3 regions of the Streptomyces sp. NPDC059564 genome follow, and region 3 is predicted to be linked to each of the others. Evidence: riboswitches for the same ligand, from Rfam matches in the RefSeq annotation. Region 3 holds a riboswitch; each other region holds the start of a gene.
The links. A riboswitch is a leader RNA that binds a small molecule or an ion and turns the genes downstream of it on or off. The one in region 3 is predicted to bind cobalamin.
Positions count from the first base shown of each region.

Region 1: another riboswitch for cobalamin. It lies ahead of ACFV0Q_RS17310 (ribonucleoside-diphosphate reductase subunit alpha); the one in region 3 lies ahead of ACFV0Q_RS22060 (ABC transporter substrate-binding protein).
Region 2: another riboswitch for cobalamin. It lies ahead of ACFV0Q_RS14370 (CoA-acylating methylmalonate-semialdehyde dehydrogenase); the one in region 3 lies ahead of ACFV0Q_RS22060 (ABC transporter substrate-binding protein).

Region 1 is NZ_JBHWBP010000087.1:1,186-10,867, reverse strand. Features, by position in the region: gene ACFV0Q_RS17310 (ribonucleoside-diphosphate reductase subunit alpha) at 1-1,301, opposite strand, end outside; cobalamin riboswitch at 1,445-1,578, opposite strand; gene ACFV0Q_RS17305 (GNAT family N-acetyltransferase) at 1,638-2,132, opposite strand; gene ACFV0Q_RS17300 (CstA-like transporter-associated (seleno)protein) at 2,224-2,421, opposite strand; gene ACFV0Q_RS17295 (carbon starvation CstA family protein) at 2,418-4,670, opposite strand; gene ACFV0Q_RS17290 (GntR family transcriptional regulator) at 4,802-5,566, opposite strand; gene ACFV0Q_RS17285 (extracellular solute-binding protein) at 5,860-7,149, shown strand; gene ACFV0Q_RS17280 (carbohydrate ABC transporter permease) at 7,312-8,334, shown strand; gene ACFV0Q_RS17275 (carbohydrate ABC transporter permease) at 8,412-9,230, shown strand; gene ACFV0Q_RS17270 (glycoside hydrolase family 3 protein) at 9,238-9,682, shown strand, end outside.
Region 2 is NZ_JBHWBP010000064.1:1,862-11,543, reverse strand. Features, by position in the region: gene ACFV0Q_RS14390 (3-hydroxybutyryl-CoA dehydrogenase) at 1-858, opposite strand, end outside; gene aceB (malate synthase A) at 855-2,453, opposite strand; gene aceA (isocitrate lyase) at 2,521-3,807, opposite strand; gene ACFV0Q_RS14375 (short-chain fatty acyl-CoA regulator family protein) at 4,193-5,596, shown strand; cobalamin riboswitch at 5,674-5,851, shown strand; gene ACFV0Q_RS14370 (CoA-acylating methylmalonate-semialdehyde dehydrogenase) at 6,038-7,537, shown strand; gene ACFV0Q_RS14365 (acyl-CoA dehydrogenase family protein) at 7,534-8,685, shown strand; gene ACFV0Q_RS14360 (enoyl-CoA hydratase/isomerase family protein) at 8,682-9,682, shown strand, end outside.
Region 3 is NZ_JBHWBP010000131.1:7,974-17,655, forward strand. Features, by position in the region: gene ACFV0Q_RS22020 (glycoside hydrolase family 18 protein) at 1-997, opposite strand, end outside; gene ACFV0Q_RS22025 (dihydrodipicolinate reductase) at 1,167-2,246, shown strand; gene ACFV0Q_RS22030 (carboxymuconolactone decarboxylase family protein) at 2,243-2,722, shown strand; gene ACFV0Q_RS22035 (GMC oxidoreductase) at 2,781-4,436, opposite strand; gene ACFV0Q_RS22040 (DUF4352 domain-containing protein) at 4,560-5,081, opposite strand; gene ACFV0Q_RS22045 (DUF5954 family protein) at 5,283-6,356, shown strand; gene ACFV0Q_RS22050 (ankyrin repeat domain-containing protein) at 6,459-7,196, shown strand; tRNA gene ACFV0Q_RS22055 (tRNA-Trp) at 7,251-7,327, shown strand; cobalamin riboswitch at 7,435-7,574, shown strand; gene ACFV0Q_RS22060 (ABC transporter substrate-binding protein) at 7,610-8,593, shown strand; gene ACFV0Q_RS22065 (FecCD family ABC transporter permease) at 8,590-9,633, shown strand; gene ACFV0Q_RS22070 (ABC transporter ATP-binding protein) at 9,630-9,682, shown strand, end outside.

The DNA of each region.
Region 1 (9,682 bases), on a different contig from region 3:
TGGACGACCGTGCCCGGCTCGGCGGTCTGGTTCGCCGTGCGGTTGGAGGCGTCCTTGAAGGTCATCCAGCCCTGGCCGGTCTGCGCGAGGGTGCGCATCATCCGGCCGTACAGGTCGCGGGCGGGCATCGTCTTGCGGGCCAGGCCGGCCTCTTCGGCCTTGCGGTAGGCGGCGTCGAAGTCGTCGCCCCACAGGTCGACCAGCTCGGGGACGTCGGCCGGGGAGAACAGCGACCAGTCGGCGTCGGCGTTCACGCGGCGCATGAACTCGTCCGGCACCCAGTGGGCGAGGTTCAGGTTGTGCGTACGGCGCTGGTCCTCACCGGTGTTGTCGCGGAGCTCCAGGAACTCCTCGATGTCCGCGTGCCAGGTCTCCAGGTAGACGGCGGCGGCGCCCTTGCGGCGGCCGCCCTGGTTCACGGCGGCGACGGAGGCGTCGAGGGTCTTCAGGAACGGCACGATGCCGTTGGAGTGGCCGTTGGTGCCGCGGATCAGCGAACCGCGGGCGCGGATGCGGGAGTACGACAGGCCGATGCCGCCGGCGTGCTTGGAGAGGCGCGCGACCTGGTGATAGCGGTCGTAGATCGAGTCCAGCTCGTCCAGCGGGGAGTCCAGCAGGTAGCAGGAGGACATCTGCGGGTGGCGGGTGCCGGAGTTGAAGAGCGTGGGGGAGGACGGCAGGTAGTCCAGGCGGCTCATCAGCCGGTAGAGGGAGGCGACTTCCTCGACGGCCTGGACGGACTCGTTCTCGGCGAGGCCGCAGGCCACGCGCAGCATGAAGTACTGCGGGGTCTCGATCACCTGGCGGGTGATGGGGTGGCGCAGCAGGTAGCGGCTGTGCAGGGTGCGCAGGCCGAAGAAGCCGAAGCGGTCGTCCGCGCCCTCGGCGAGCGCGTGCTCGACCAGGGAGTCGAGCCGGGCGGCGTGGAGGGCCACGAACTCGGCGGTGCGGTCGGCGATCAGGCCCTCGCGGTGGCCCACGGCGACGGATTCGGCGAAGGAGGTCGACCCCTGGCCCGCGGCCTCGTCGGCCACGGCCAGCGTGAGCAGGCGGGCGGCGAGGCGGGAGTACGCCGGGTCCTCCGAGATCAGGCCCGCGGCGGCCTCGGTGGCCAGCCCCCGCAGCTCGGCCTCGTCCGCGACGGAGCTGCGGCCGCGCAGGGCGGCGGCGGCGACCCGGCCCGGGTCGGTGTCGGCGAGGTCGGCCGTCAGCTCGGTGAGGGTCCGCAGCAGCGCGGCCCCGGGGCCTTCGGCTGCGGGCTGGTCGGACTCGGCGCGCGGTGCGGCAGGCGCGATGGTCACGGGGGGAGCTCTCCCTCGCTCGGCCCGGTCATCGGCGGGGCGGGGCGCGGGCGGGCGCATGCGGGCGTGGCGGGAAGGCGCACCACCGCATGGCGTCCACCGGCCCAACCGCGAGGCCCGGACGAATCGGCACCCGGTTCGGTCGAGCCGGGCGCGCTGTCGGCAGGTCCTCGGACTTGCGGAGCACGAATGGGTGCACTTCACACCGTTGCGGGACAGTTCCGGATTCGCACCGGATTCCCCTGCGACGACAGCAGCCATGAGCATACATGTGGGGGCGGCCCGATGCGGTAGCCCCCACATGTAGTGTCGGCGCGCCCTTCGCTCAGCGTGGTGTCACAGCTCCAGTCGGTATGTGAGGAGGGTCAGCGCGGGGATCGGGGACCAGTCCAGCTCCGGCGTACGGACGAAGCCGAGGCGCCCGTAGAGGCGTTGGGCGCCCTCCATGGCGGGCTGGGTCGACAGCACCAGCGCCGTGACCTCCAGGGCCCGGGCACGGTCGACGCAGGCGCGTACGAGGGCCTCGCCGACCCCCTTGCCGCGCGCGGCGGAGGTCACGGCCAGCATCCGGAACTCGGCCTCGCCGGGTCCCGCGATGTCGGCGAGCCGGCTGCCGGGTGCGGCGAACGTCACTCCGCCGAGCAGCTCTTCGTCCTGTGCCGCGACGAGCACCTCGCCGTCGCCGGCCCGGCCCGCGACGTCCCGCAGGACGTTCAGGTAGTGGTCGTCCTCGTTCAGGTCGAGCAGTCCGTCCCCGGTGTAGGCCTGCCCGGTGATCTCGCCCAGCTCGTCGTATTCGGCGGGCACGGCCGCCCGGATCTCGAAGTCCATGGCTCCGAGTGTGCACGGGCGCCCGCGCGAAGGGCCGCCGGGTTCCCTCGGAGGGGAGCCCGGCGGCCCGGTGTCCTGCGCGGTGCGGGGTTCAGCAGCAGCGGAAGCCCTCGCGGGGGTCCGCTTCGCGGGCGTCCGTGCGGGCCCGCTCGAAGGCGCGCCGGGTCAGGACCTCGGCGTCCGGGTCGTGCGAGCGGGCGTGGGCGACGTAGCGCTCGTACGCGGCCTCGCCCGAGAACTCCCGTACGTAGAACCGCGCCTTCGCCAGCGCCCCGCGGACGCCGCTCACCTGACGGGTTCCGGGACCCGGCCGCCGCCGCTGTCGAGGCCGGCCGCCGCGAGCTCGGCCTTCTCCTCGGCGGTGGCGACCAGCCCGGCCGGGGCGACGATCTTCGACTCGGTCCACGGCACCTCGGACAGCCGCACCGAGCCCGGGTCGGCGACGGCCTTGAGACAGGTCCGGGCCGCGTCCGCGAGCACGATCAGGATCAGCACCGCGAAGAGCGCGGACAGGACGCCGTCGACCGTGGCGTTGGTGACCACGGTGTGCATCTCGTCCATGTTCTTGGCGGGCGGCAGCACCTTCCCCGCGTCGATGCCGCTCTGGTACTTGTCGCGCTGCGCGAAGAACCCGACCTTCACGTCCTCAGAGAAGATCTTCTGGTAGCTCGCGGTGAGCGTGACGGCCACGTCCCAGGCCAGCGGGACGCCCGTGATCCAGGCCCACTTGAGCCGCCCGGACTTCACCAGCAGCGTGGTGCAGACGGCCAGGGCCACCGCCGCGAGCAGCTGGTTCGCGATCCCGAACAGCGGGAAGAGCTGGTTGATGCCGCCCAGCGGGTCCTTGACGCCGACCCACAGGAAGTACCCCCAGCCGCCGACCACGATCGCGCTCGCCAGCCACACGCCCGGCTTCCAGCTGATGTCCTTGAAGGACTTGTGCACGTTGCCGAGGGTGTCCTGGAGCATGAAGCGGCCCACGCGGGTGCCCGCGTCGACCGTGGTCAGGATGAAGAGCGCCTCGAACATGATGGCGAAGTGGTACCAGAAGGCCTTCATCCCGGCCCCGCCGATGACGGAGGAGAAGATGTCCGACATTCCGAGTGCGAAGGTCGGCGCGCCACCCGTACGGGACAGCAGGCTGGTCTCCTCCACGTCCTTCGCGGCCTGCGCGAGGGCCTCGGGGCTGATGGCGAAGCCGAGGTGGGTGACGGCCTCGGAGGCGGTCTGGACGGTGGCGCCGACGACGCCGGCGGGGGAGTTGACCGCGAAGAAGAGGCCGGGCTCGATGATGCACGCGGCGATCACGGCCATGATGGCGACGAAGGACTCGGTGAGCATCGCGCCGTAGCCGATGACCTGGACCTGCGTCTCCTTCTGGATCATCTTCGGGGTGGTGCCGGAGGCGACCAGCGAGTGGAAGCCGGACAGCGCCCCGCACGCGATGGTGATGAAGACGAAGGGGAACATCGAGCCGGCGAAGACCGGGCCGTCGCCCCGGGCGGCGAAGTCGGTGACCGCGGGCATCCGCAGCGTCGGCATCGCGATGACCACGCCGACCGCCATCAGGGCGATGGTGCCGACCTTCATGAAGGTGGACAGGTAGTCGCGCGGCGCGAGCAGCAGCCACACGGGCAGCACCGAGGCGATGAACCCGTACGCGACCATCCAGACGACCAGGGTCTCCTTCTCCAGGGTGAACACGTCCGCCCAGGAGGACTCGGCGACCCAGCCGCCCGCGACGATGGCGAGGAGCAGCAGCGCGACGCCGATGACGGAGACCTCGGTGACCCGGCCCGGCCGCAGGACGCGCAGGTACACGCCCATGAAGAGGGCGATCGGGATGGTCATGCCGATGGAGAAGACGCCCCAGGGCGAGTGCGCCAGCGCGCCCACGATGACCAGTGCGAGCACGGCCAGCAGGATGATCATGATGACGAACACGGCGACGAGCGCGGCGGCCCCGCCGACCGGGCCGATCTCGTCGCGGGCCATCTGGCCGAGCGAACGCCCGTCGCGGCGGGTGGAGAAGAACAGCGTCACCATGTCCTGGACGGCGCCGGCGAAGATGACGCCCGCGACGATCCAGATGGTGCCCGGCAGGTAGCCCATCTGCGCGGCGAGCACCGGGCCGACCAGCGGGCCCGCGCCGGCGACGGCGGCGAAGTGGTGGCCGAAGAGGACGCGCCGGTCGGTGGGGTGGAAGTCGACACCGTTGTCGAGGCGTTCGGCGGGGGTGGCCCGGGTCTTGTCCACCTTCAGCACGCGGTTCGCGATGAAGCGCGCGTAGAAGCGGTACCCGATGGCGTACGAGCCCAGCGCGGCCGCGAGCAGCCAGGCGGCCGAGATCTCCTCACCCCGGGACAGAGCCAGCACGCCCCAGCCGATGGCCCCGACGAGGGCCACGCCCACCCATATCGCGATGGACCGGGGAGTGAGCCCGCCCGAACGGGACGGCGAGCCCGGCCTGATGCCCGGGCCCGCCGTGTTCCCGGGTGTTGGAGCCCGGTCTGTCCCTGTTGCTTCCGGTTCCGGCATGATCCTCGTCCCCTCGTTGATCATCTGCTTTGAGCGCAGGGAATCTACGGGGGCCCGACCGGTGGACGTAAGCCCCCGTCCGCATAGCGGTACGAGCGTCCACCGCAGGTCGAACAGGAGTCAACCGTCTGCTACAAGGCGGGTCGCTGAAGACGGGCTACGAACTTGTAACGGTCGCCGCGGTACACCGAACGTACCCATTCGACCGGTTCGCCGTCGGCGTCCAGGGAGTGCCGGGAGAGCATCAGCATCGGCAGGCCGACGTCGGTGCCGAGCAGTCCGGCCTCGCGCGGGGTGGCCAGTGAGGTCTCGATGGTCTCCTCGGCCTCCGCGAGCCGGACGTCGTACACCTCGGCGAGGGCGGTGTACAGAGAGGTGTACTTGACGAGGGAGCGGCGCAGCGCGGGGAAGCGCTTGGCCGACAGGTGCGTGGTCTCGATGGCCATGGGCTCGCCGCTCGCCAGGCGCAGCCGCTCGATGCGCAGGACCCGTCCCCCCGTGGCGATCTTGAGGAGTCCGGCGAGGGTGTCGTCGGCGGTGACGTAGCCGATGTCCAGGAGCTGGGAGGTCGGCTCCAGGCCCTGGGCCCGCATGTCCTCGGTGTACGAGGAGAGTTGCAGGGGCTGGGAGACCTTCGGCTTCGCGACGAAGGTGCCCTTGCCCTGGATGCGCTCCAGCCGGCCCTCGACGACGAGTTCCTGGAGGGCTTGCCGGACGGTGGTCCGGGAGGTGTCGAATTCGGCCGCGAGCGTGCGCTCCGGCGGCACGGGGGTGCCGGGGGGGAGCGTCTCGGTCATGTCGAGCAAGTGTCGCTTGAGTCGGTAGTACTTGGGCACACGCGCCGTGCGAGTGGCTGCCCCGCCTTCCGGCTCCGTGGTCGCCCCTTCGGTGGCCATCGCCGCCCGCCTTCCCGACTCCAGTTTCGCTGCCGTCACCGGCTCCTCCGATATGTGCGGTCACATCGTGACACGGGTGGGAGGACAGGCCTCCTCCCTCCCCCAGGTGTCGGTCCGATAACGGACCGAGCACCCGCTCATTAGACCCTTGACACCCCTAAAGGTCTAGGCCAAGCTCCGGGTACTGGTCTACACCAATATGGATCGGATCCCGGCCCCACGGGCAGTACTTGGTACGTACGTCACCGCGGCGGGCGAGGGAAGTTGCAGGCAGCATCCCTGAGGAGGGTGGCGTGAAGCGCAAGCTCATTGCGGCGGTCGGTGTCGTGGGCATGATGGTCGGAGTCGCGGCGTGCGGCAACGGCGGCGACGACAAGGCGAAGGCCGACGCGTCGGGTGGCGCGGCCAAGGAGATCACCGTCTGGGTGATGGACGGTTCCGCTCCGAAGGCCTGGATCGACGAGGTCAACAAGGAGTTCTCGGCCAAGCACCCCGGTGTGACGGTCAAGGTCGAGGAGCAGAAGTGGACCGGCATCCAGGAGAAGGTCACCACCGCCCTCTCCGAGAACACCCCGCCGGACGTCCTTGAGCTCGGCAACACCCAGACCGTCGGCTACGCCGTCACGGGCGGCCTCGCCGACCTGTCGGGCGACAAGTCCAAGCTCGGCGCCGACGCCTGGTCGAAGGGCATGCTGTCCTCCGCCGAGGTCGACGGCAAGCTGTACGCCGCTCCGTGGTACGCCGCCAACCGCGTCGTCATCTACGACAAGAAGGCCTACGAGAAGGCCGGCATCACCGCGCCGAAGACCCGTGACGAGTGGGTCGCCGGCCTGGAGAAGCTGAAGGCCTCGGACCCGGCCGCGCAGCCGATCTACCTCCCCGGCCAGAGCTGGTACATCCTCGCCGGCTTCGTCTGGGACGAGGGCGGCGACCTCGCCGTCAAGGACGGCGGCAAGTGGAAGGGCCAGCTGGGCTCCGCCCCGGCCGCCTCCGCGATGGAGTTCTACAAGAAGCTCCAGTCCTACTCCACCGCCCCCAAGGACAAGGACGAGGCCACCCCGCAGCAGTCCACCGACATCGTTCCCAAGGGCGGCGTCTCGTCCTGGATCGGTCTCGGCTGGGAGGCCCAGGGCGCGCTGAAGGCCCTGAAGGACGCTGGCAAGGAAGGCGACTTCGGCTACTTCCCGATCCCGGGCAAGACCGCCGACAAGCCGGGCTCCGTCTTCCTCGGCGGCTCGAACCTCGCCGTGGCCGAGCGCTCCAAGAACAAGGAGCTCGCCAAGGAGTGGCTCGCCCTCGCCTCCGGCAAGGAGCAGATGACCAAGTACGCCGCCGCCACGGAGGGCGCCCTGCTCCCGAACCAGGCCGCCGCGAACTTCGCCGCCGCCCCGGGCTCCTTCGCCGAGGCCATGGCCAAGGCTTCGGTCTCCGGCAAGATCACCCCGGTCACGGCCGGCTGGGCGAACGTCGAGACCGAGCCGAACCCCATCAAGGAGTTCATGACCAAGGTCCTGAAGGGTGAGGACGCCGCCAAGGCGGGCGCGGACGCGGACAAGGAAATCGCGAACCGCATCAACAAGTAGTCCCACCCCGCAGCACCCGGCAGCACAGCGGTACCCACCACAGCAGTACCCGCAGCACCCAGCAGTGTGAGCGCACCGGGGGGTGCGGCAGGCGCCCCGCAGCGTCTGCCGCGCCCCCGGTCGCGCATTTGACTCCACAGTCAACCGCGAGGAAGCCCAGACATGACCGTGCACTCCCAGGGAGCGGCCACCAGCGCTCCACAGGACGCACCACCGAAGTCCGCCGGACTGCCGCCGAAGGCACCCGCCGCCCCGGCCGGCCCCGTCCGACCGTCTCCTCGCGGGGGCAGAAAGCGGCTCCCCACGGGGTGGCTGCCGTACCTGCTGATCGCACCCGCGGTGCTCAGCCTCGTGGTCCTGCTCGTGTACCCGCTGATCAAGAACGTGATCCTGTCCTTCCAGGACATCAACAAGATCGAGTTCATCCAGCGCAAGTACCCGTCCGCGGGCTTCGACAACTACACCCAGCTGCTCGGCGACTCGAACTTCTGGACCGTCGTCCTGCGCAGCTTCGGCTTCACCCTCGCCAACGTCGTCCTGATCATGGCGATCGGCAGCCTCATCGGCGTCCTGCTGAACAAGCTCGGCAAGAAGATGCGCCTGGTCCTGTCGATGGCGCTGGTGATGGCCTGGGCCATGCCGATCGTCGCCTCCGTCCAGGTCTTCTACTGGCTGTTCGACGAGCAGTTCGGCGTGATGAACTGGGTGATGCGCACGGCCGGCTTCTCCGGCTACGAGCAGCACAACTGGTTCGAGACCGGCCTCTCCACCCTGACGATCGTCACCGTCCTGGTGGTCTGGGGCTCCATCCCGTTCGTCGCCCTCAACATGTACGCCGCGCTGACCACCGTCGGCGCCGAGCTGTACGAGGCCGCCCGCATGGACGGCGCCAACGGCTGGCAGACCTTCTGGAAGGTCGTCTTCCCGCAGCTCAAGCCCTTCTTCCTGATCACCACCTTCCTCGAGGTGATCTGGGTGTTCAAGGCCTTCACCCAGGTCTACGCGATGAACAAGGGCGGCCCCGACCGCGCGTCCGAGATCCTCCCGGTCTTCGCCTTCGTCGAGGGCCAGAGCCAGTCCCACTACGGCCTCGCCGCCGCGATCTCCGTCCTGACGATCCTGATCCTGATCGTCATCATGTCCTTCTACTTCCGCCTGATCCTGAAGCAGGAGGAGGAGCAGTGAGCACCACCACCGCCCCGAAGCCGGCCCGGCCCGCTCCGACCGCGAAGCCCGCGCAGAAGCTCCGTACCCGCAGGCCGCTGCGGCCCGGAACCGTGGCCAAGAACCTCGGCGCCCTCCTGCTGGCCCTCCTCTTCCTCTTCCCGGTCTACTGGATGTTCGCCTCGGCCCTGAAGCCGTCGAGCGAGATCCTCACCAAGGACCCGGTCTTCGTCTTCACGCCGACGATGGAGAACTTCGAGAAGGCCACCGGCGTCGAGAACTTCTGGACGTACGTCACCAACAGCCTCGTCGTCACCGTCGCGGCCGTCCTGCTGGCCCTGCTCGTCGCCCTCGCCGCGAGCTTCGCCATCGCCCGCATGAAGTTCAAGGGCCGCAAGGGACTCGTCCTCGCCGTGATGATGGCGCAGATGGCCCCCTGGGAGGTCATGGTCATCGCGATGTACATGATCCTGCGCGACGCCGAGATGCTCAACAGCCTCCCCGTGCTGACCGCGATCTACTTCGTGATGGTCCTGCCCTTCACCATCTGGACCCTGCGCGGCTTCATCGCCGCCGTCCCGGTGACGCTGGAGGAGGCCGCCCAGATCGACGGCTGCACCCGCGGCCAGGCCTTCCGCAAGGTGATCTTCCCGTTGCTGGCCCCCGGCCTGATGTCCACCTCGCTCTTCGGGTTCATCACGGCCTGGAACGAGTTCGCGATGGTCCTGATCCTGAACAAGGACAAGACCGCGCAGACCCTCCCGCTGTGGCTCACCCAGTTCAAGACCGCCTTCGGCAACGACTGGGGCGCCACCATGGCCGCGTCCTCGCTGTTCGCCGTCCCGGTCCTGCTGATCTTCATCTTCCTCCAGCGCAAGGCCGTCGGGGGCATGACCTCCGGCGCCGTGAAGGGATAACGGCCCGATGACTGTCCTTGCGCACCGCTCCACCGGATCCCACGGGAAGGACGGCCTGGCCCGCGACGCGCTCGCCGTCCTCCAGCCCGGCTTCGAGGGCACCACCGCCCCCGCCTGGCTGCTGCGCCAGCTCGGCGAAGGCCTCACCGCCGTCGGCCTGTTCGGCCGCAACATCGCCTCCCCGGAGCAGCTCGCCGCGCTGACCGCGCAGCTGCGCGCCGAGCGGGACGACGTCCTCGTCGCCATCGACGAGGAGGGCGGCGACGTCACCCGCCTGGAGGTCAGGGGCGGTTCGTCCTTCCCCGGCAACCTGGCCCTCGGCGCCGTCGACGACACCGCCCTGACCCGGGCCGTCGCCCGCGAGCTGGGCCGCCGCCTCGCCGAGTGCGGGGTCAACCTCAACTGGGCGCCGTCCGCGGACGTCAACTCCAACCCCGACAACCCGGTCATCG
Region 2 (9,682 bases), on a different contig from region 3:
CCCGCGGCCGCTCTTGCGGCCGAGGAGACCTGCCTGCACCATCCGCCGGAGCACCGGGGGCGGGGCGTACAGGGGTTCCTTGAACTCCTCGTAGAGGGACTGGGCGATGGCCTCGACGGTGTCCAGTCCGATCAGGTCGGCGAGTTTGAGCGGCCCCATGGGGTGGGCGCAGCCCAGTTCCATGCCGGCGTCGACGTCGGCGGGGCTGGCGAACCCCGATTCGGCCATGCGGATGGCCGAGAGGAGATAGGGGATCAGCAGCGCGTTGACGACGAAGCCCGCCCGGTCCTGGGAGCGGACCGTGGTCTTGCCGAGGGCGCCCTGGGCGAAGGCCTCGACGGTGGCCAGGGTGTCGGCCGAGGTGTGGAGGGAGGAGACGACCTCCACCAGCGGCAGGACGGGGACCGGGTTGAAGAAGTGCAGTCCCACGACCCGGTCGGCGCGGCGGGTGGCCATGCCGAGCCGCATGACCGGGATAGCGGAGGTGTTGGTGGCGAGGATCGCCTCCGGGTCCTCCACGGTCTTGTCGAGGCGGGTGAAGACCTCCGCCTTCGCGTCGGGGTTCTCGGTGACGGCCTCGATGACCAGCTGCCGGTCGGCGAGGTCCTCCAGGTCCCCGGTGAACACGAGCCGGGCCAGGGCGTCCTCGGCGGAGATCCGGTCGAGCTTGCCGCGCTGGACGGCGCGTTCGAGGGATACGGCGACGCGTTCGCGGGCGGCCAGGGCGGCGGTGGCGTCGGCCTCGGCGACGACGGTGTCGAGTCCGGCGCGGGCGCAGACCTCGGCGATGCCGGCGCCCATCTGCCCGCCGCCGACGACGCCGACGCGCTGGACGCGCCGGTTCGCGGGGGCGCTCACGCGTGCACCCGCGCTTCGGCACGGCGTACGAGGTGACGGGTGTAGGCCTCGGGCGTGAAGAAGCCGGGCGGTTGCGCGGCGAGCGCGGTGTTCACGAAGACCTCCCGGGCTTCGGTGGCCAGGGCCCGCGGATCCTCGGCCGCCAGGGCGGCGCATTCGGCGTCGAGGAGCGCCGTGACCGTGTCCCGGTCCACGTATCCGTGGCGGAGCCACTGCCAGATCTGGACGCGGGCGATCTCGGCGGTCGCCGCGTCCTCCATCAGCCCGTACAGGGCGACGGCGCCGCTGCCGCGCAGCCAGGCGTCGAAGTAGCGCAGGGCCACGGCGATGTTGGAGCGGACTCCCTCCTGTGACGGGGGCGAGCCGATCCGGCGGACGGACAGCAGGTCGGCGGCCGTGACCTCGACGTCCTCGCGCGCCCGGTCGATCTGGTGCGGGCTGTCCCCCAGCACCCCGTCGAAGACCTCGCGGCAGACGGGGACCAGGCCGGGGTGGGCCACCCAGGAGCCGTCGTAGCCGTCCTCGGCCTCGCGCTCCTTGTCGAGGCGGACCTTGGCGAGGGCCGCCTCGTTGGCCTCCGCGTCCTTGCCGGGGACGTGGGCGGCCATGCCGCCGATGGCGTGGGCGCCGCGCCGGTGGCAGGTGCGGACGAGGAGTTCGGTGTAGGCCCGCATGAACGGGGCGGTCATGGTGACCTTGGCGCGGTCGGGCAGCCGGAAGTCGGTGCGGTGGCCGAAGGTCTTGATGAGGCTGAAGAGGTAGTCCCAGCGGCCCGCGTTCAGCCCGGCACTGTGTTCGCGCAGCTCGTGGAGGATCTCCTCCATCTCGAAGGCAGCCGTGATCGTCTCGATCAGGACGGTCGCGCGGACGGTGCCCCGCGGGATGTCCAGCAGCTCCTGCGCGAGCAGGAAGACGTCGTTCCAGAGGCGGGCCTCGTAGCGGTTCTCCAGCTTGGGGAGGTAGAAGTACGGGCCGTACCCGGCGTCGATCTGCCGCTGCGCGCAGTGGAAGAAATAGAGGCCGAAGTCCACGAGGGAGGCGGACAGGGGCCGGCCGTCGGCCTCCAGGTGCTCCTCGGTGAGGTGCCAGCCGCGCGGGCGGACCATGATGGTCGCGAGGTGTTCGCCGAGGCGGTACTCCTTGCCGCCGGGGGCGGTGAAGTCGATGCGGCGTTCGACGGCATCGAGCAGGTTGAGCTGGCCGCCGACGACGTTGTTCCAGGTGGGCGCGGTGGCGTCCTCGAAGTCGGCCATCCAGACGCCGGCCCCGGAGTTCAGGGCGTTGACCGTCATCCGCCGCTCCGGCGGGCCGGTGATCTCCACCCTGCGGTCGGTGAGGCCGGGCGCGGGCGGAGCGACCCGCCAGTGGGGGTCTTCGCGCAGGGCGCGGGTCGCGAGCGGGAAGTCGAGCGGGGTGCCGCCCGCGAGGTGGCACGAGCGGCGGCGGCGCTCCTTGAGGATCTCCAGGCGGCGGCCGGCGAACGCGGCGTCGAGCCGGCCGACGAACTCCAGGGCCTCGGGGGTCAGGATCTCCTCGTGGCGCTCACCCGGTGCGCCGAGGACCTGCACACGGCCGGTCGGGGACTTCAGGGACATGCGGTTCTCCTCAGCGTGGGCCGCCGGGCGCCCTCCGTCGGGCGGCCCGGCGGGCCGGCGGCACGGGTCAGTGGAACTGCTCTTCCTCGGTGGAACCGGCGAGCGCCGTGGTGGAGGAGGCGGGGTTGACCGCGGTGGAGACGAGGTCGAAGTACCCGGTGCCGACCTCGCGCTGGTGCTTGACGGCGGTGAACCCCTGTGCCTGGGCGGCGAATTCCCGCTCCTGGAGGTCGACGTACGCGGTCATGCCGTGCTCGGCGTAGCCGCGGGCCAGGTCGAACATGCCGTGGTTGAGGGAGTGGAAGCCGGCGAGGGTGATGAACTGGAAGCGGTAGCCCATGGCGCCGAGTTCGCGCTGGAACTTGGCGATCTGGTCGTCGTCCAGGGCCGCCTTCCAGTTGAAGGACGGCGAGCAGTTGTAGGCGAGCATCTGGTCCGGGTACCGCGCGTGGACGGCCTCGGCGAACGCGCGGGCCTGGGCCAGGTCCGGGGTGCCGGTCTCGACCCAGATGAGGTCGGCGTACGGGGCGTAGGCGAGGCCGCGGGCGATGACGGGGGCCATGCCGTTGCGGACCCGGTAGAAGCCCTCGGCGGTGCGTTCCCCGGTGACGAACTCGGCGTCGCGCTCGTCGACGTCGCTGGTCAGCAGGTTCGCGGCCAGCGCGTCCGTGCGGGCGATGATCAGGGTCGGGGTGTCGGCGATGTCGGCCGCCAGGCGGGCCGCGTTGAGGGTGCGGATGTGCTGGGAGGTGGGGACGAGCACCTTGCCGCCCAGGTGGCCGCACTTCTTCTCCGAGGCCAGCTGGTCCTCGTAGTGGATGCCCGCCGCGCCCGCCGCGATCATCGCCTTGGTCAGCTCGAAGGCGTTGAGCGGGCCGCCGAAGCCGGCCTCGGCGTCGGCGACGATCGGGGCCAGCCAGTCCGTCGTGTCGGAGCCGCCCTCGGCGGTGGCGATCTGGTCGGCGCGCAGCAGGGCGTTGTTGATCCGGCGGACCACCTGCGGGACCGAGTTGACCGGGTAGAGGCTCTGGTCGGGGTAGGTGTGCCCGGCCTGGTTGGCGTCCGCCGCCACCTGCCAGCCGGACAGGTAGATCGCCTGGAGTCCGGCGCGGACCTGCTGGACCGCCTGGCCGCCGGTCAGCGCGCCGAGCGCGTGGATGTAGTCCTGTTCGTGGAGCTGGCGCCACAGCCGCTCGGCGCCGCGCCGGGCGAGGGTGTGCTCCTCGCGGATGCTGCCGGACAGCCGGACCACGTCCGCCGCGGAGTGGGTGCGCTCGATCCCGGCCCACCGCGGGTCGGTGGCCCACCGCTGTGCCAGCCGCTCGGCCGCCGCCGTCGTGTTCGCCTCTGCCATGACCGTCACCGTTTCCATCCGTCGCTTGTCTTGCCAAGGAGCCGGGCGCATGCCCGACTGGCTGGCACTTGGTGCCTGTTCGTGCGGGTGCGGCCGCCGGACCCGCCTGCGGGCCGAAGCTGAGCAATGCTGCCGGGCGCCGGGTGGGGCTGCCGGGATCACCGACATCAGGGCGTGAATCAGGCCCGGGAGTCCACCTCGGCTGCCGGGTCCGGCCGGCCGCAGGACCGACTCTGGCAGTGGCACCGGGTGCCATCAAGGAGGTACGTCTGCCAAGCTTTGCGAATCTTCGGCGGCGGTTTTGCCAAGGTTGCGAAGCCCCGTTCGGGTACGGGTCCGCGTACTGTGACGGGCACGGCGAAGGGGAGACCGGGAGGGGAGTGCGGTGAGCAAGACGTACGCGGGAGCCCGCCTGCGGCGGCTGCGCGAGGAGCGGCGGATGACCCAGGCCGATCTGGCCAGGGTGCTCGCGATCTCGCCCAGCTACCTCAACCAGATGGAGCACGACTCCCGCCCGCTGACCGTGCCCGTACTGCTGCGGCTCACCGAGGCGTTCGGGGTCGATCCCGGCTTCTTCTCCGAGCGCGACACCAGCCGCCTCGTCGCCGACCTGCGCGAGGCCCTCGCCGCCGAGGTCGCCGAGGCCCGTGTCTCCCCGTCCGACCTGTCGGAACTGGCCACGCGGATGCCGGCCGTCGCCGCCGTCCTGCTGGACCTGGGCCGGCGCGGCCAGCTCCTGGCGGAGCGGCTCGCGGAAGCGGCGGACGGCCGGGGCGGCGGAGCGGCGGAGGCGCCGCGCTCCCCGCACGAGGAGATCCGGGAGTTCTTCTACCGGAGGCAGAACTACCTCCACGACACCGATCTCGCCGCCGAGCACCTCGCCCGCGAGATCGGCATCCGCCCCGGGGAGGTGGTGCGCGCGCTGACCGCGCGGCTCGCCGACCGGCACGGGGTGCGGATCGCGGCCGGTTCCGACCGGCTGCACCACTACGACGCCGCCTCGCGCGTGCTGCACCTGTCCGGGCGGCTGCACCCCGGCCAGCAGGCGTTCCGGATGGCCACCCAGCTGGCCCTCCTCGAACACGGCGTCGAGCTGGACCGGCTGGCCGCCGAGGACTTCGCGGCCGGTTCCGCCGCGCACGGCCTGGCCCGGATCGGCATCGCCAACTACTTCGCGGCCGCGCTGATCCTCCCGTACCCGGACTTCCACGCCGCCGCCGAGGAGTTCCGCTACGACATCGAGCGGCTCACCGACCGGTTCGGCCTCGGCTACGAGACGGTCTGCCACCGGCTGAGCACCCTCCAGCGGCCCCGCCTGCGCGGGGTGCCGTTCTCCTTCGTGCGCGTCGACCGGGCCGGGAACATGTCGAAGCGGCAGTCGGCCACCGGCTTCCACTTCTCCCGCGCGGGCGGCACCTGCCCGCTGTGGAACGTGTACGAGGCCTTCGCCGCGCCCGGCCGCATCCACGTCCAGGTCGCCGCCATGCCCGACGGGCAGCGGTACCTGTGGACGGCCCGCGCCGTGACCCGCCACCGCGGCGGCTGGGGCGAGCCCGGCAAGACCTTCGCCATCGGGCTGGGCTGCGAGATCCGGCACGCCTCGCGCCTCGTCTACTCCGACGGGCTCGACCTCGGCAACGCCGGTGCGGACACGCCCATCGGGATGGGCTGCCGGCTCTGCGAACGCCTCGACTGCCCGCAGCGGGCCGTACCGCCGCTCGGCCGCGCCCTGGCCGTCGACGAGAACAGCAGCACGTTCGTCCCGTACCCGGTCGCGGACCGGGGCTGATCCGCACCCGGCGGTCGAGCCATGCTCGACCGCGGCCGGAAGGGGGTGTCGGGGGTGGACTTACTAGGACGTCCAACTATATGTTCGTGAACGAAGGTCCGCGGTGCAGGGAAGCCGGTGTGAATCCGGCACGGTCCCGCCACTGTGACCGGGGAGTGTGCTGCCATCCACACGCCACTGGCGAACGAGCCGGGAAGGCGGGCGGCACGCGGGGATCCGGGAGTCAGGATACCGGCCGCGGAATGTTTCGTGTTGTCCACGAGGATGGAGCAGACACGCATGGCACCGGTACGTACCCACGACCCTGGTGATCCGGCGGAGCGCGCGCACACCGACGCGCGCTCGTAGTTCCCACGGCGTTCCCCCAGCGGCGCACCCCACCGGGTCGCGCCGCCGGTCCGCCGTGCCATCCCCGGATCCCCCTGACGAGAGCAGGCAGCCATGGTCCGTGAACTCACCCATTTCATCGGCGGCAAGCACACCACCGGAACCTCCGGCCTCTTCGCCGACGTGCACGATCCCAACACCGGCGCCGTCCAGGCCCGCGTTCCGCTCGCCGGGCGCGCCGACACCGGGGCCGCCATCGCCAACGCCGAGGAGGCGCAGGCCGAATGGGGGCAGTGGAACCCCCAGCGGCGGGCCCGGGTCCTGCTCCGCTTCCTCCAGCTGGTGGAGGGCGAACGGGACTCCCTCGCCCGGCTGTTGTCGTCCGAGCACGGCAAGACCGTGGCCGACGCCCACGGCGACCTGCAACGCGGCCTGGAGGTGGTCGAGTTCGCCGCGGGCATCCCGCACCTGCTCAAGGGCGAGTTCACCGACAACGCCGGAACCGGCATCGACGTGCACTCGCTGCGCTCCCCGCTCGGCGTCGTCGCCGGGATCACCCCCTTCAACTTCCCCGCGATGATCCCCCTGTGGCAGGCCGCGCCCGCCCTCGCCTGCGGCAACTCCTTCATCCTGAAGCCCTCCGAGCGCGACCCGTCCGTACCGCTGCGCCTCGCGGAACTCTTCCTGGAGGCGGGCCTGCCGCCCGGCGTGTTCAACGTGGTCAACGGCGGCAAGGAGGCCGTCGACACCCTGCTGGAGGACCCGCGGGTGCAGGCCCTCGGCTTCGTCGGCTCCACGCCGATCGCCGCGCACATCTACGCCACCGCCGCCGCCCACGGCAAGCGCGCCCAGTGCTTCGGCGGCGCCAAGAACCACATGATCGTGATGCCGGACGCCGACCTCGACCAGGCCGTGGACGCCCTCGTCGGCGCCGGGTACGGCTCGGCGGGCGAGCGCTGCATGGCCATCGCCGTCGCCGTTCCCGTCGGCGAGGAGACCGCGAACGCGCTGGTCGCCAAGTTGAAGGAGCGGATCGCCACCCTGCGCGTCGGCCGCTCCGACGACCCCGAGGCCGACTTCGGGCCGCTGGTCAGCCGCGACGCCCTGGACCGCGTGGACCGCTACGTCGGCATCGGCGCCACCGAGGGCGCCGAACTCGTCGTCGACGGCCGCGGGTTCACCCTGCCCGGGCACGAGAACGGCTTCTTCGCCGGTCCCACCCTCTTCGACCGCGTCACCCCGGGCATGCGGATCCACCGCGAGGAGATCTTCGGCCCGGTGCTGAGCGTCGTACGGGCCGCCGACTACGAGGAGGCGCTGCGCCTGCCCACCGAGCACCCCTACGGCAACGGCGTCGCGATCTTCACCCGTGACGGGGACACCGCGCGCGACTTCACCCGCCGGGTGGGCGTCGGCATGGTCGGCGTCAACGTGCCGATCCCGGTGCCCGTGGCCTACCACACCTTCGGTGGCTGGAAACGGTCCGGGTTCGGCGACCTGAACCAGCACGGCCCGGACTCCATCCGCTTCTACACCCGCACCAAGACCGTCACCTCGCGCTGGCCCTCCGGGGCGAAGGAGGGCGCGAGCTTCACCATCCCCACGATGGGATGAGCGCCGTGAACACCCTCACCGAGGACCAGCTCGCCCTCGCCGAGGTCACCCTCGATTTCGCGCAGGAGCACCTGGCCCCGTACGCCGTCGGCTGGGACCGGGACAAGCACTTCCCCGTCGAGGTCCTGCGCAGGGCCGCCGACCTCGGCCTCGGCGGCGTCTACGTCCGCGAGGAGCACGGCGGTTCCGGGCTCGGCCGCGGCGACGGGGTCCTCGTCTTCGAGACCCTCGCGACCGGCTGCCCCTCCATCGCCGGCTACCTCTCCATCCACAACATGGTCGCCTGGATGATCGACCGCTACGGGGACCGGGCGCAGCGCGAGCGCTGGCTGCCCGGGCTCTGCTCGGCCGCCACCCTGGGCAGCTACTGCCTGACCGAGCCCGGGGCGGGCTCGGACGCCGCCGCCCTGCGCACGCGCGCCGAGCGGGCCGGCGACCACTACGTCCTGACCGGGGTGAAGCAGTTCATCTCCGGCGCCGGGGCCGCCGGGGTCTACGTGGTCATGGCCCGGACGGGCGAGGCCGGGCCGGGCGGGATCTCGGCCTTCGTCGTGGAGCGCGACGACCCCGGGGTGTCCTTCGGGCCGAACGAGCACAAGATGGGCTGGAACGCGCAGCCCACCCGTCAGGTCGTCCTCGACGGGGTAAGGATCCCCGCCGACCGCAGGCTCGGGGCCGAGGGCGACGGCTTCCGCATCGCCATGAACGGCCTCAACGGCGGCCGCCTCGGCATCGCCGCCTGCTCCCTCGGCGGCGCCCAGAGCGCCCTGGACCGCAGCCTGTCGTACCTCGCCGACCGGGAGGCCTTCGGCGGCCGGCTCCTGGACGCCCAGGCGCTGCAGTTCCGGCTCGCCGACATGGCCACCGAGCTGGCCGCCGCCCGCGCCCTGGTCCGGCAGGCCGCCGAAGCCCTCGACCTGGGTGACCCCCTGGCCCCGAGGCTGTGCGCGATGGCCAAGCGGTTCGCCACCGACACCGGCTACGCCGTCGCCGACCGCGCCCTCCAACTCCACGGCGGCTACGGCTACCTCAGCGAGTACGGCATCGAGAAGATCGTCCGGGACCTGCGGGTCCACCAGATCCTGGAAGGCACCAACGAGGTCATGCGCGTCATCGTCGCCCGCGGACTCACGGAGAGCCTGCGATGAACCACGAATCCCACGAATCCCACAAGCCCCACGAGACATACGCGACCTCCGCGACCTCCGCGACCCACGACGAGGTGCTGCTCCGTACGGAGGGCCGCGCCGCGTACATCACCCTCAACCGCCCCAAGGCGCTCAACGCCCTCACCCACCCCATGGTGCTCCGCATCGACGGGGCACTCGCCGCCTGGGAGCGCGACCCGGCCGTCGAGACGGTCGTCATCGAAGGCGCCGGGGAACGCGGTCTGTGCGCCGGTGGGGACATCCGCGCCATCCACGCCGACGCGAGCGGCGGGACGACGGCTTCCGCGGACTTCTGGCGCGACGAGTACCGGCTCAACGCCCGCATCGCCCGCTACCCCAAGCCGTACGTCGCCCTCATGGACGGCATCGTGATGGGCGGCGGAGTCGGGATCTCGGCCCACGGCACCGTACGGGTCGTCACCGAACGCTCCCGCGTCGCCATGCCGGAGACGGGCATCGGCTTCGTCCCCGACGTCGGCGGCACCTACCTGCTGGCGCTCGCCCCGGGCGAACTCGGGACCCACCTGGCCCTCACCGGTACGGCGGTCGGTGCGGCCGACGCCCTGCTGTGCGGGCTCGCCGACCACTTCGTCCCGGCGGCGCGACTGCCGGAACTGGCGGCGGAACCGGCCCGGTCCTGCGTACCCGAGGTCCTCCCCCGCTTCGTGGCCGACCCGCCGCCGGGCGAACTGGCCGCTGCGCGCGCCTGGATCGACCCCTGCTACGCGGCCGACACCGTCGAGGAGATCCACCGGCGGCTGCTCGCCACCGGCCTGCCCGACGCGAAGGCGGCGGCCGACGCGCTGACGGCGAAATCGCCCACGGCGCTCAAGGTCACCCTGGCGGCGCTGCGCCGGGTCCGGCGGCTCGGCCCGCTGGAGCGGGTCCTGGAGCAGGAGTACCGCGTGTCCTGCGCCGCGCTCGCCCACCCCGACCTGGTGGAGGGCATCCGCGCCCAGGTCATCGACAAGGACCG
Region 3 (9,682 bases):
CCCCGGTCCAGCCCTGCCCGTAGAACGGCATGCCGACCACCAGCTTCCGCGCGGGCGCCCCGCGGCGGCGCCAGGCGTCCACGGTGCCCTCCACGCTGAAGTCGTCGCGGGCGCGGAGCGCGGACTGCTGGGCGGTGGTCTTCTCCCCGGACACGTGGAAGTCGTAGCCCTGGAGGTTCACGAAGTCGAGGCCGCGCATGATCCGGCGGACGTCGAAGCCCGCGTCGATCTTGGCCGGTGCGGTCGGGACGAAGGCCGACAGCTCGTACGTCCGCCGCCGCTCGCGCCCGTACGCGTCGAGCTGGCGGCGGAACTCCTCGACCAGCTCGGCGAAGTTGCGCTTGTCCTCCGGCCGGAACCTCGTGTCGCTGTCACCCTCCGAGCCGGGCCACTCCCAGTCCAGGTCGATGCCGTCGAAGAGCCCGGCCGCCGCGCCCGCGCCGCCCCGGGCGCCGTCCTGCGGGAGGTTGCCCTTGATGTAGAGGTCGATGCAGGAGCGGACGAAGGCCTCGCGGGAGGCGGGGGTGAGGGCGGCGTCCGAGAAGTGCGTGGACCAGCTCCAGCCGCCCAGCGAGATCATCGCCTTGAGACCGGGGTGCCTGGCCTTGAGCTCCCGCAGCTGGTTGAAGTTGCCCGCCAGGGGCTGCTCGGCGGTATCGGCCACGCCGTCCACGGAGTTCGCCGCGTCCAGCGGGCGCACGTAGTCGGCCCATGCGTCGGCCTCGCCGGGCACGTTCCCCGTGAAGCACTTGCCGTCGGCGCCGACGTTGCCGAAGGCGTAGTTGACGTGGGTGAGCCGGGCGGCGGTGCCGCTCGTCTCCAGGTCCTGGACCTGGAAGTCACGCCCGTAGACCCCCCATTGGGTGAAGTACCCGACCTTCCGGAACCCGCGGTCGTGGTCCCCGGCCGCTCCGTTCTGACCGGCGGGCGCGAAGGCGGTCAGCAAGGAGAGGGAACAGGCGGCGACGGCGAGCCTGCCGAGCGTGCTGCGGCGCATGGGCTTCCTTTGCGGATGCGGGGAGTGGTGCTCGTGAGCCGGAAACTATTGGTCTGGACCAGCCGGGTCAAGGGGGTGTCCACCTCGGGTTCCGCGCGGCCGCCCGGTCGTCCGAAATTCCTCCTTCACGGCCCTGGGCACCTTTGCGCCCCCTCGCTACCCTCCGCGCATGATTCCCACGGTGGTCTGGGGCACGGGCAACGTCGGCCGCGCGGCGATCCGCGCCGTCGACGCCCACCCGGCGCTCGAACTCGCGGCAGTGATCGTCCACAACCCCGGAAAGGTCGGCCGTGACGCGGGCGAACTCGCCGGACTCCACCACCCGTTGGGGGTGGCGGCGACCGACGACAGCGAAGCGGTGCTCGCCGCCCGCCCCGCCGCCGTCGTCTACGCGGCGTCCGGCGACGTCCGCCCCGACGACGCGCTCGCCGACATCACGCGGGCGATATCCGCCGGGGCGGCCGTCGTCAGCCCCGCCCTCTACCCCCTCTACGACCACCGCAACGCCCCGCCGGAGTTCCGGGACCCGGTGCTCGCGGCCGTCGCGGCGGGCGGCGGCTCGCTCTTCGCCTCCGGCGTCGACCCCGGCTGGGGCAACGACGTGCTCCCGCTGCTGCTCAGCGGCCTCGGCACCACGGTGGACGTGATCCGCTGCCAGGAGATCTTCGACTACTCCACCTACGACCAGCCGGACTCCGTCCGCTACCTGGTCGGCATGGGCCAGCCCATGGACTACGAGCCGATGATGCTCATGCCCTCCGTCCCCACCATGGTGTGGGGCGGACAGGTCCGGATGATGGCCCGCGCCCTCGGCGTGGAACTCGACGAGATCCGCGAGACCTCCGACCGCCGCGCCCTCGACACCACGGTCACCACCCGCACCATGGGCGAGTTCGCGGCCGGCACCCAGGGCGCCATCCGCTTCGAGGTGCAGGGCATCGTCCAGGGCGAACCCCGCATCGTCATCGAACACGTCACCCGCATCCACCCGTCCTGCGCCCCCGACTGGCCCACACCGCCCGACGGCACCGGGGCCCACCGCGTCGTCATCGAGGGCCGCCCGCGCATCGAGGTCACCGTCGAGTGCACCGACGAGGGCGACAACCGCTCCGCGGGCGGCAACGCCACCGCCGTGGGCCGGCTGGTCGGCGCCATCGACTGGCTGGTCGACGCGGAGCCCGGACTCTACGACGCGCTCGACATCCCGCTGCGTCCCGCAGTCGGCAGACTCGGAAGGAAACAGCCATGAGAATCGACATTCCCGAAGGGCAGCACCCGATCGAGTACGTGTGGGGCGACATGGTCCCCGGCATCGGCATGGCCGCCGCCAACTTCTCCCTGTCCGTCTACGCCCACACCACCCTCGGCCTGCGCGAGTTCGAGGCCGCCCGGCTGCGCATCGCGCAGATCAACGGCTGCGTCTTCTGCCTCGACTGGCGCACCGACCGGGACGGCGAGACGGTCGAGGACGAGTTCCCCGACGCCGTCACCGCATGGCGGACCACCGGGGCCTTCGACGACCGCACGCGGCTCGCGGCGGAGTACGCCGAGCGCTACGCCCTGGACCACCACAACCTGGACGAGGAGTTCTGGGAGCGGATGACCGCGCACTACAGCCAGGTGGAGATCGTGGAGCTGAGCATGAGCATCGGCTCCTGGCTCGCCTTCGGCCGGCTCAACCACGTGCTGGGCCTCGACAGCGTCTGTGTGCTGCCGAGCGGCTGACACGGCCCGGGGCCGGACGGAGGTCCACCCTCCGCCCGGCCCCGGGATCCGTTCCCCGTCAGAGGTCCGTGGCGATGATCTTCTCTATGTTCCGCTCGGCGAGGGCCGTGATGGTCACGAACGGATTGACGCTGGTGTTGCCGGGGATCAGCGCTCCGTCGATCACGTAGAGGCCCGTGTAGCCGCGGAGGCGGCCGTAGTTGTCGGTGGCCCTGTTCAGTACCGCACCGCCCAGCGGGTGGTACGTGAGGTGGTCGCCCCAGATCTTGTTGGTGCCGAACAGGTCCGTCCGGTAGATCGTCCCCTCCTTCGAGTTGATCTTGTCGAAGATGGTCTTCGCCATGTCGATGGAGGGCTGCTTCCAGGCGGTCTGCCAGTTCAAGTCGACCTTGCCGGCGGCCGCGTTCCAGGTGAACTGGGCACGGTTGGGGTTCTTGGTGATCGAGAGGTAGAAGGAGGCGTACGTCTCGATCCCGGTGGGCAGCGGGGCCACTTCGGCGAAGGCGCCGCCCGCGTCCCAGTTGTCGATGCCGCCGCAGGGGATGGAGGCCTGCACCTTGCCGGTGGGGTCCCACAGGTGGTTCGCGCGGCCGCACATGACGTTGCCGTTGTCGCCCCAGCCCTTGCCGATCTCGTCGTTCAGGTTCGCCAGCGCGCCGGTGGCCTTCAGCCGGACCAGGAGCTTGCTGGTGCCCACGCTGCCCGCCGCGAAGAACACCTTGTCGGCGGTGACGGTCTTGGTGGCCACCACCGCCCCGGTGGTGTCGAGCTGTTCCATGGCGACCGTGTAGCCGCCACCGCCCGAGGGGGAGACGGTGGTGACCCGGTGCAGGGGGGAGATGCCGACCTTGCCGGTGGCCCTGGCCGCGGCGATGTAGGTCTTCTGGAGGGACTTCTTCCCGGCGTTGTTCCCGTAGAGGATCTCGCCGTCGACCGCGGACTTGGGGACGGTCCCGGCGACCTCCTGCTTCATGTAGTCCCAGTCGTAGACGTCCGGGACGAAGACGAAGGGGAACCCCGAGCGCTGGGCGTGCTTGCGGCCGACGCGGGCGAACTGGTAGCAGTCCACCGTCTCGAACCAGTCGGGGTCGACGAGTCCCACCCCGAGACCGGCGTTGGCGCGCGGGTAGTAGGTGGAGTACATCTCCTCCGCGTCCACCGAGGGCAGGATGGCCGCGAAGTTCTGCCGCTTGGGCGTCACGGCCATGCCGCCGTTGACGAGCGAGCCGCCGCCGACCCCGCGGCCCTGGTAGACGATGATCCCGCCCATCTCCTCGGCGTCCAGGATGCCCGTGTACTTGGGGACGTCCTTGTCGATGGGGAACCCGAGGAAATTGCTGAGCGGCGCCTTGGTCCTGGTGCGCAGCCAGTACGAACGGTAGTCGGGCTTCGTCGTGTTGGCGAAGATCTTGCCGTCGCTGCCGGGGGTGTCCCAGGCCATGCCCATCTCGATCATGTGCACGTCGACGCCGGCCTGGGCGAGCCGCAGCGCGGCGACCGAGCCGCCGTAGCCGGTGCCGATCACCAGGGCCGGGACATGGGCCCCGGAGTCGATCGGCGCGTTCGCCGCGGCCGCGCCGACGGTGGTTTTCGCCTGGGCGGGAGTGGTGTTGACCGCGAGGGCCATGGCTCCGAGAATAGAACCAGTTCCAGCGATGAATCCGCGGCGCGAAACGCCCTTGGACACCTTGCTGTGCAGGCTTTTGTCACTCATGTGACCTTCCTCACTCTCGACGGAGTGAGAACGAGTTCTACTGTCGAACGCCGGCTAAGTCACTACATACGGCGAGGTAACTTGTGGCTGGTTCCCCTTACTGAGCCCCTGGGTTCCCCGGGTTCAGGAGAGGCTCCACTGGCCCACGTCGTCACCGAGCCCGGCGTCCAGGGCGAACTGCACCGCCGCGAGCCCGGCGTCCCGGGGCACCCGGAAGGTGACGAAACCGGTGACCTCGGCGCCCGGATCGAGGCTGACGGTGTCCGGCAGGCCGGCTCCGGCCCGCGACTCCTGCGTCAGGCCGGTGAACCGCTGCCCCTGGCTGTCGAGGAGGTGCGCCGCCGCCGCGGGCGCGTCCCGGTACGGCACGGACCCGGTGTTCTCCAGCCGCAGCTCTACGGCGACCAGCCGGTCGCCGCCGGCCGAGCCCGCGGGGTCCACGACCCGGGTGAGGGTGACGTCGAGGCGCTCGCCGGGCCGGTTCCCGTCCAGGGGAACGGTCTCCCCGGACCCGCCGGGCCCCGCGCCGAGCAGCAGCACGGCGAGGAGCGTGCCCGGCAGCAGGCGCCCGCGACGGCTGAGGCGACCCAGACGGCCCGTGCGGCTCAGGTGGCCCGTGCGGCTCAGGCGACCCGTGCGGCCCATCGTCGGGACCTCCTTCTCCGCCCCTGCCTCAGCGCCCCCTCACCCCCACGATCCTCCGACCGCCCCGGCCCCGCCACCGCCCGCCTCCGCGGCGGGTCGGGCCCCCGCCGGACGCGGCCGTGGGCCCCCCCAAACCGGGGCGGGCACGCCGGGAAGGGAGGACGCCGGGGAGGGGTGGGGCGCGGTCGGCAGGATGGGGGCATGGACCGTGAGGGTGTGGGGCCGGGCGGGACGCGGCCGGTGGTGGTGCGGGTGCCGGTGGAACCGGTGGAAGCCGTCATGGAGGCCGACGCGGCCGACTCCACGGTGCTCGCCGGCGACGTGGTGGTGCGCGGGCCGTTGTTCGGGGTCGCGGCGCAGGACGCCGGGGACGGGCAGCGGTGGCGGGTGGTGATCGCGGTGACGGCCGGCTGCCCGCAGCTGGCGCGCGACAGCCTGAACTCGGCGCTGTGGTTCCGGGCCAAGGACGAGGCCCGGGACAGGGCGGAGCGGCGCGCCCTGCTGGCCGCTGTGGCCCGGCTGGAGAGCGAGCGGGTCGACGAACTGGACCTGGCCGGGACCCGGTACCGCGTCGTACGGGCCGAGGAGTACGCCGGCGCGGGCCCGGGCGGGATCGAGGAGCCCCGGCCGAGCGATCCGGAGCCCCCGGCCCCCGACTGGAACCGCGCCGTCAAGGAGCCGGGGATCGACGGCGGCCTGGTCCTGGACCCGGCCGCGCCGGTCACCCCGACGCAGGCCGTGGAGCAGCTGGCCCTGCGCGGCCTGCGCTACACCGGTGAGCGGTTCCCCGAGGACGTGCGCGCCGACGCGCGGCGGGCTCTCGACACCCACCCCGACGTCCTGTTGCTGCCCGCGACGTTCACGGTCGTGGAGCAGAGCCGCGCCCGCGGCTGGACCCCGGTCAGCGGCCCGCACGCGAGCGCGCACGCCGCCCGCAAGTCGCTGGACTTCGCCCTGACGTGGATGTGGCCCCGGATGCGCGGCCTCATCCCCGACGACGCCGACCCGCACACCGACGCCCGCACCCCGGCGGCCGGCGGGGGACCGGCGGGGAAGCTGGCCGCCTACGCCGAAGCCGCCGACGTGCTGCGCGCCGGACGCGTGAACCGGCTCGGATTCCAGGGCGCCACGTACCGGATCGCCCGCACCCGCCGCCTGCTGCGCTGGGGCCCCGACGGACCGGAAGGCCCGCGCCCGTCCGACATCAACAGCCAGGACCCCGCCCGCATCCACCTCGCGCTCGACGAGGACGGCCGGGTCATCCCCGAGGACTGACCCGCCGAGCCCGTCGGCACCGGTCACCCGCCGACCCGGCGGCTACGCTCAGTCCCCGACGCCGGCCGGGAGGCGCGGCGTACCCGCAGGAGAGGACGGGCCGTGCTGCGACTGGAATCGGACGACCCCCTGGCCGCGGCCGTCACCGCGGCGATCCGGGGCGGCGACCTCGCGGCATTGCGCCGGCTCCTGGAAGACCATCCCGGGCTCGCCGGCGCCCGCGTCGTCAAGCGCGGCGCGGCGGCGGGGGAGCGCAGCCTGCTGCACCTCGCCACCGACTGGCCGGGGCACTGCCCGCACACCGCCGAGGTGATCGCCCTCCTGGTGGCGGCCGGAGCCGACCCGGCGGCCCGCTTCGTCGGCGCGCACGAGGAGACCCCGCTGCACTGGGCCGCCAGCAACGACGACGTGACGGCCCTCGACGCCCTCGTCGCGGCGGGCGCCGACATCGAGGCCACCGGCGGGCTGATCGGCGCCGGCACCCCGCTCGCCGACGCCCGCGCCTTCGGCCAGTGGCGCGCCGCCCGCCGCCTCCTGGGGCACGGTGCCCGCCCCGATCTCCACGACGCCGCCACCCTCGGCCTGCTCGACCGCGTCACGGCCCTCCTCGACGCGGAGCCGGCCGAACCGGAGGAGGTGGACTGGGCGTTCTGGAACGCCTGCCACGGCGGCCAACTGTCCACGGCCCAGTACCTGTTGTCTCAAGGCGCGGACATCGACTGGATCGGCCACGCCGCCCAGACACCCCTGGACATGGCGTTGACCAGCGAGAACACCCAACTGATCGGCTGGCTCCGGGCCTGCGGCGCCCACACCCGGGCCGAAATCCACACCACTTGACCCCGGAATTCGGTGGATCTTCGCGGCGCGCCGTGCCATGGTTGGTCCCACCGAAGGGGTGTAGCTCAGCTGGCCAGAGCAACGGTCTCCAAAACCGTAGGTCGCAGGTTCGACTCCTGCCGCCCCTGCCATCGGAAAACAGCCAGAGGCCCGTGCCCGCGCGCAAACCGCCGCCGACACGGGCCTCCGGTGCGTCCGGATCCGGCCGGGGGGCTGGAGTTCCGGGCAAAAGGCCGCATCTGGCACACTTGGCCGGGTTGTCCCGGGCGGCGCAGGACAGGAAACCGGTGCGAATCCGGTGCGGTCCCGCCACTGTGACCGGTGATCCCGCCCGCGGGATCCCGGAAGTCAGACACTGACGCGCCGCCTCTTCACTTCGACCGGGGACGAGGATCCCCCGGAGAGGCCTCCCCATGTCGCGTTCCCGCGCAGCCCTGCGCTCCTTCGCCGCCCTCGCGTTCCTGATCCCGCTCGCCGCCTGCGGCGGACCCGGCCGGCCCGCCGCCTCCGAAGCGAAAGCCGCGCCCGGGTTCCCGTACACCCTCACCAACTGCGGTGTCAGCAGCACCTACCAGGCGCCGCCGCAGCGGGCCGTCACCATGAACCAGCACGCCACCGAGATCATGCTCGCCCTCGGACTCCAGGACCGGATCGCGGGCACGGCCTACCTCGACGACTCCGTGCTGCCCGCCTACCGGCCCGCCTACGACAAGATCAAGGTGCTGGCCGAGGAGTACCCCTCCAAGGAGGTCCTCCTCGGCGCCGACCCCGACTTCGTGTACGGCGGCTACGCCAGCGCCTTCGACAAGGCGCAGGGCCGCGACCGCGAAGGACTGGCGAAGTCCGGCATCAACTCCCGCCTGAGCGTGGAGTACTGCACCCAGGGCCCCGTCGGCCTCGCCCAGCTGAAGACCGAGATCACCGAAGTCGCCCGGACCTTCGGCGTGCCCGAACGCGGCGCCGCCCTCATCGAGGACGAGCAGCGCCGCGTCGACGCCGTCACCGCACGGGTGAAGGACAAGCCCAGGCCCTCCGTCTTCGTCTACGACTCGGGCGAGGACTCCGCCTTCACCTCGGGAGGCGACGGCATAGGCAACGAGATCGTCTCCCGCGCCGGGGGGACGAACGTCTTCGCCGACCTCAAGGACACCTTCGGCGACGTGTCGTGGGAGAAGGTCATCGAGCGCAAGCCCGAGGTCGTCCTCATCTACGACTACGGCGGCACCACCGTCGAGTCCAAGAAGCGGCGCCTGTTGAACGACCCGGCGCTGGCGCAGGTTCCCGCGATCAGGAACCAGCGGTTCGTCGTACTGCCGCTGTCATCCGCCGTCCTCGGCGTGCGGGTCGCCGACGCCGCCGAGTCCCTGGGCCGCCAGCTGCACCCCGACGCCGCGTGAAGCGGCGCCGGACCACCGCCGTCCTCGTCCTGCTCGCCGTCCTGCTCGCCGCGTCGGGGGTGGCGGGGCTCGCCCTGGGGCCCGTACGGATCGGCCCCGGCAAGGTCCTCGACCTCCTGCTCGCCGGGCCGGGGGCGGGCGGCGGGGCCTTCGCCTCCATCGTGTGGGACGTCCGCATGCCCCGGGTGCTCCTCGGGATGGTCGTCGGCGCCGGACTCGCCGTCGCGGGCGCCGTGCTCCAGGCCCTCGTGCGCAACCAGCTGGCCGATCCCTTCCTGCTGGGCGCCTCCTCGGGCGCCTCGGCGGGCGCCGTGCTCGTCCTCGTCTTCGGGACCGCCGCGGGCGCGGGCGCCGCCGGGTTCGCGACCGGGGCCGGGGTGCCGCTCGCCGCGTTCGCCGGTTCCATGGCCGCGCTCGTCGCCGTCTACGCGATGGCCCGGCGCGGCGGCACCATGACCACCGGCCGGCTGATCCTGGCCGGAGTCGCGGTGCAGTACGTCCTGTCCGCCCTGACCAGCCTGGTCCTCGTCCTGTCCGCGCGCCCCGACCAGATCCGCTCCGTGCTCTTCTGGACCCTGGGCGGGCTCGGCGGCGCCCGCTGGGACGAACTCGCCCTGCCCGCCGCCGCGCTGCTCGTCGGCACCGGCGTGCTCGTCACCCTGGCCCGGCCGCTCGACCTGCTGCTCGCGGGGGAGGAGGGCGCGCACACCCTCGGGCTGGACACCGGCCGCTTCCGGGCCGCCGTCTTCGTCCTCACCTCCCTCGTCATCGGGGTACTGGTGGCCTACAGCGGGGCGATCGGCTTCGTCGGGCTGATGGTTCCGCACGCCGCCCGCATGGTGGTCGGCGCCGGACACCGGGCGCTGCTGCCCGTCGCCGCGCTGGGCGGGGCCGTGTTCCTGACCCTGGCCGACCTGGTCGCCCGTACGGCCGCGGCGCCCGAGGAGATACCCGTCGGCGTGGTCACCGCGCTGGTGGGCGGACCGTTCTTCCTGTGGATGCTGCGCAGGTCCACCCGAACCGAAGGAGTGGCCGGATGACGGCCGGGAGTCCGGTGGAACTCGCCGTGGAGGCCGTGCGTTACGAGAT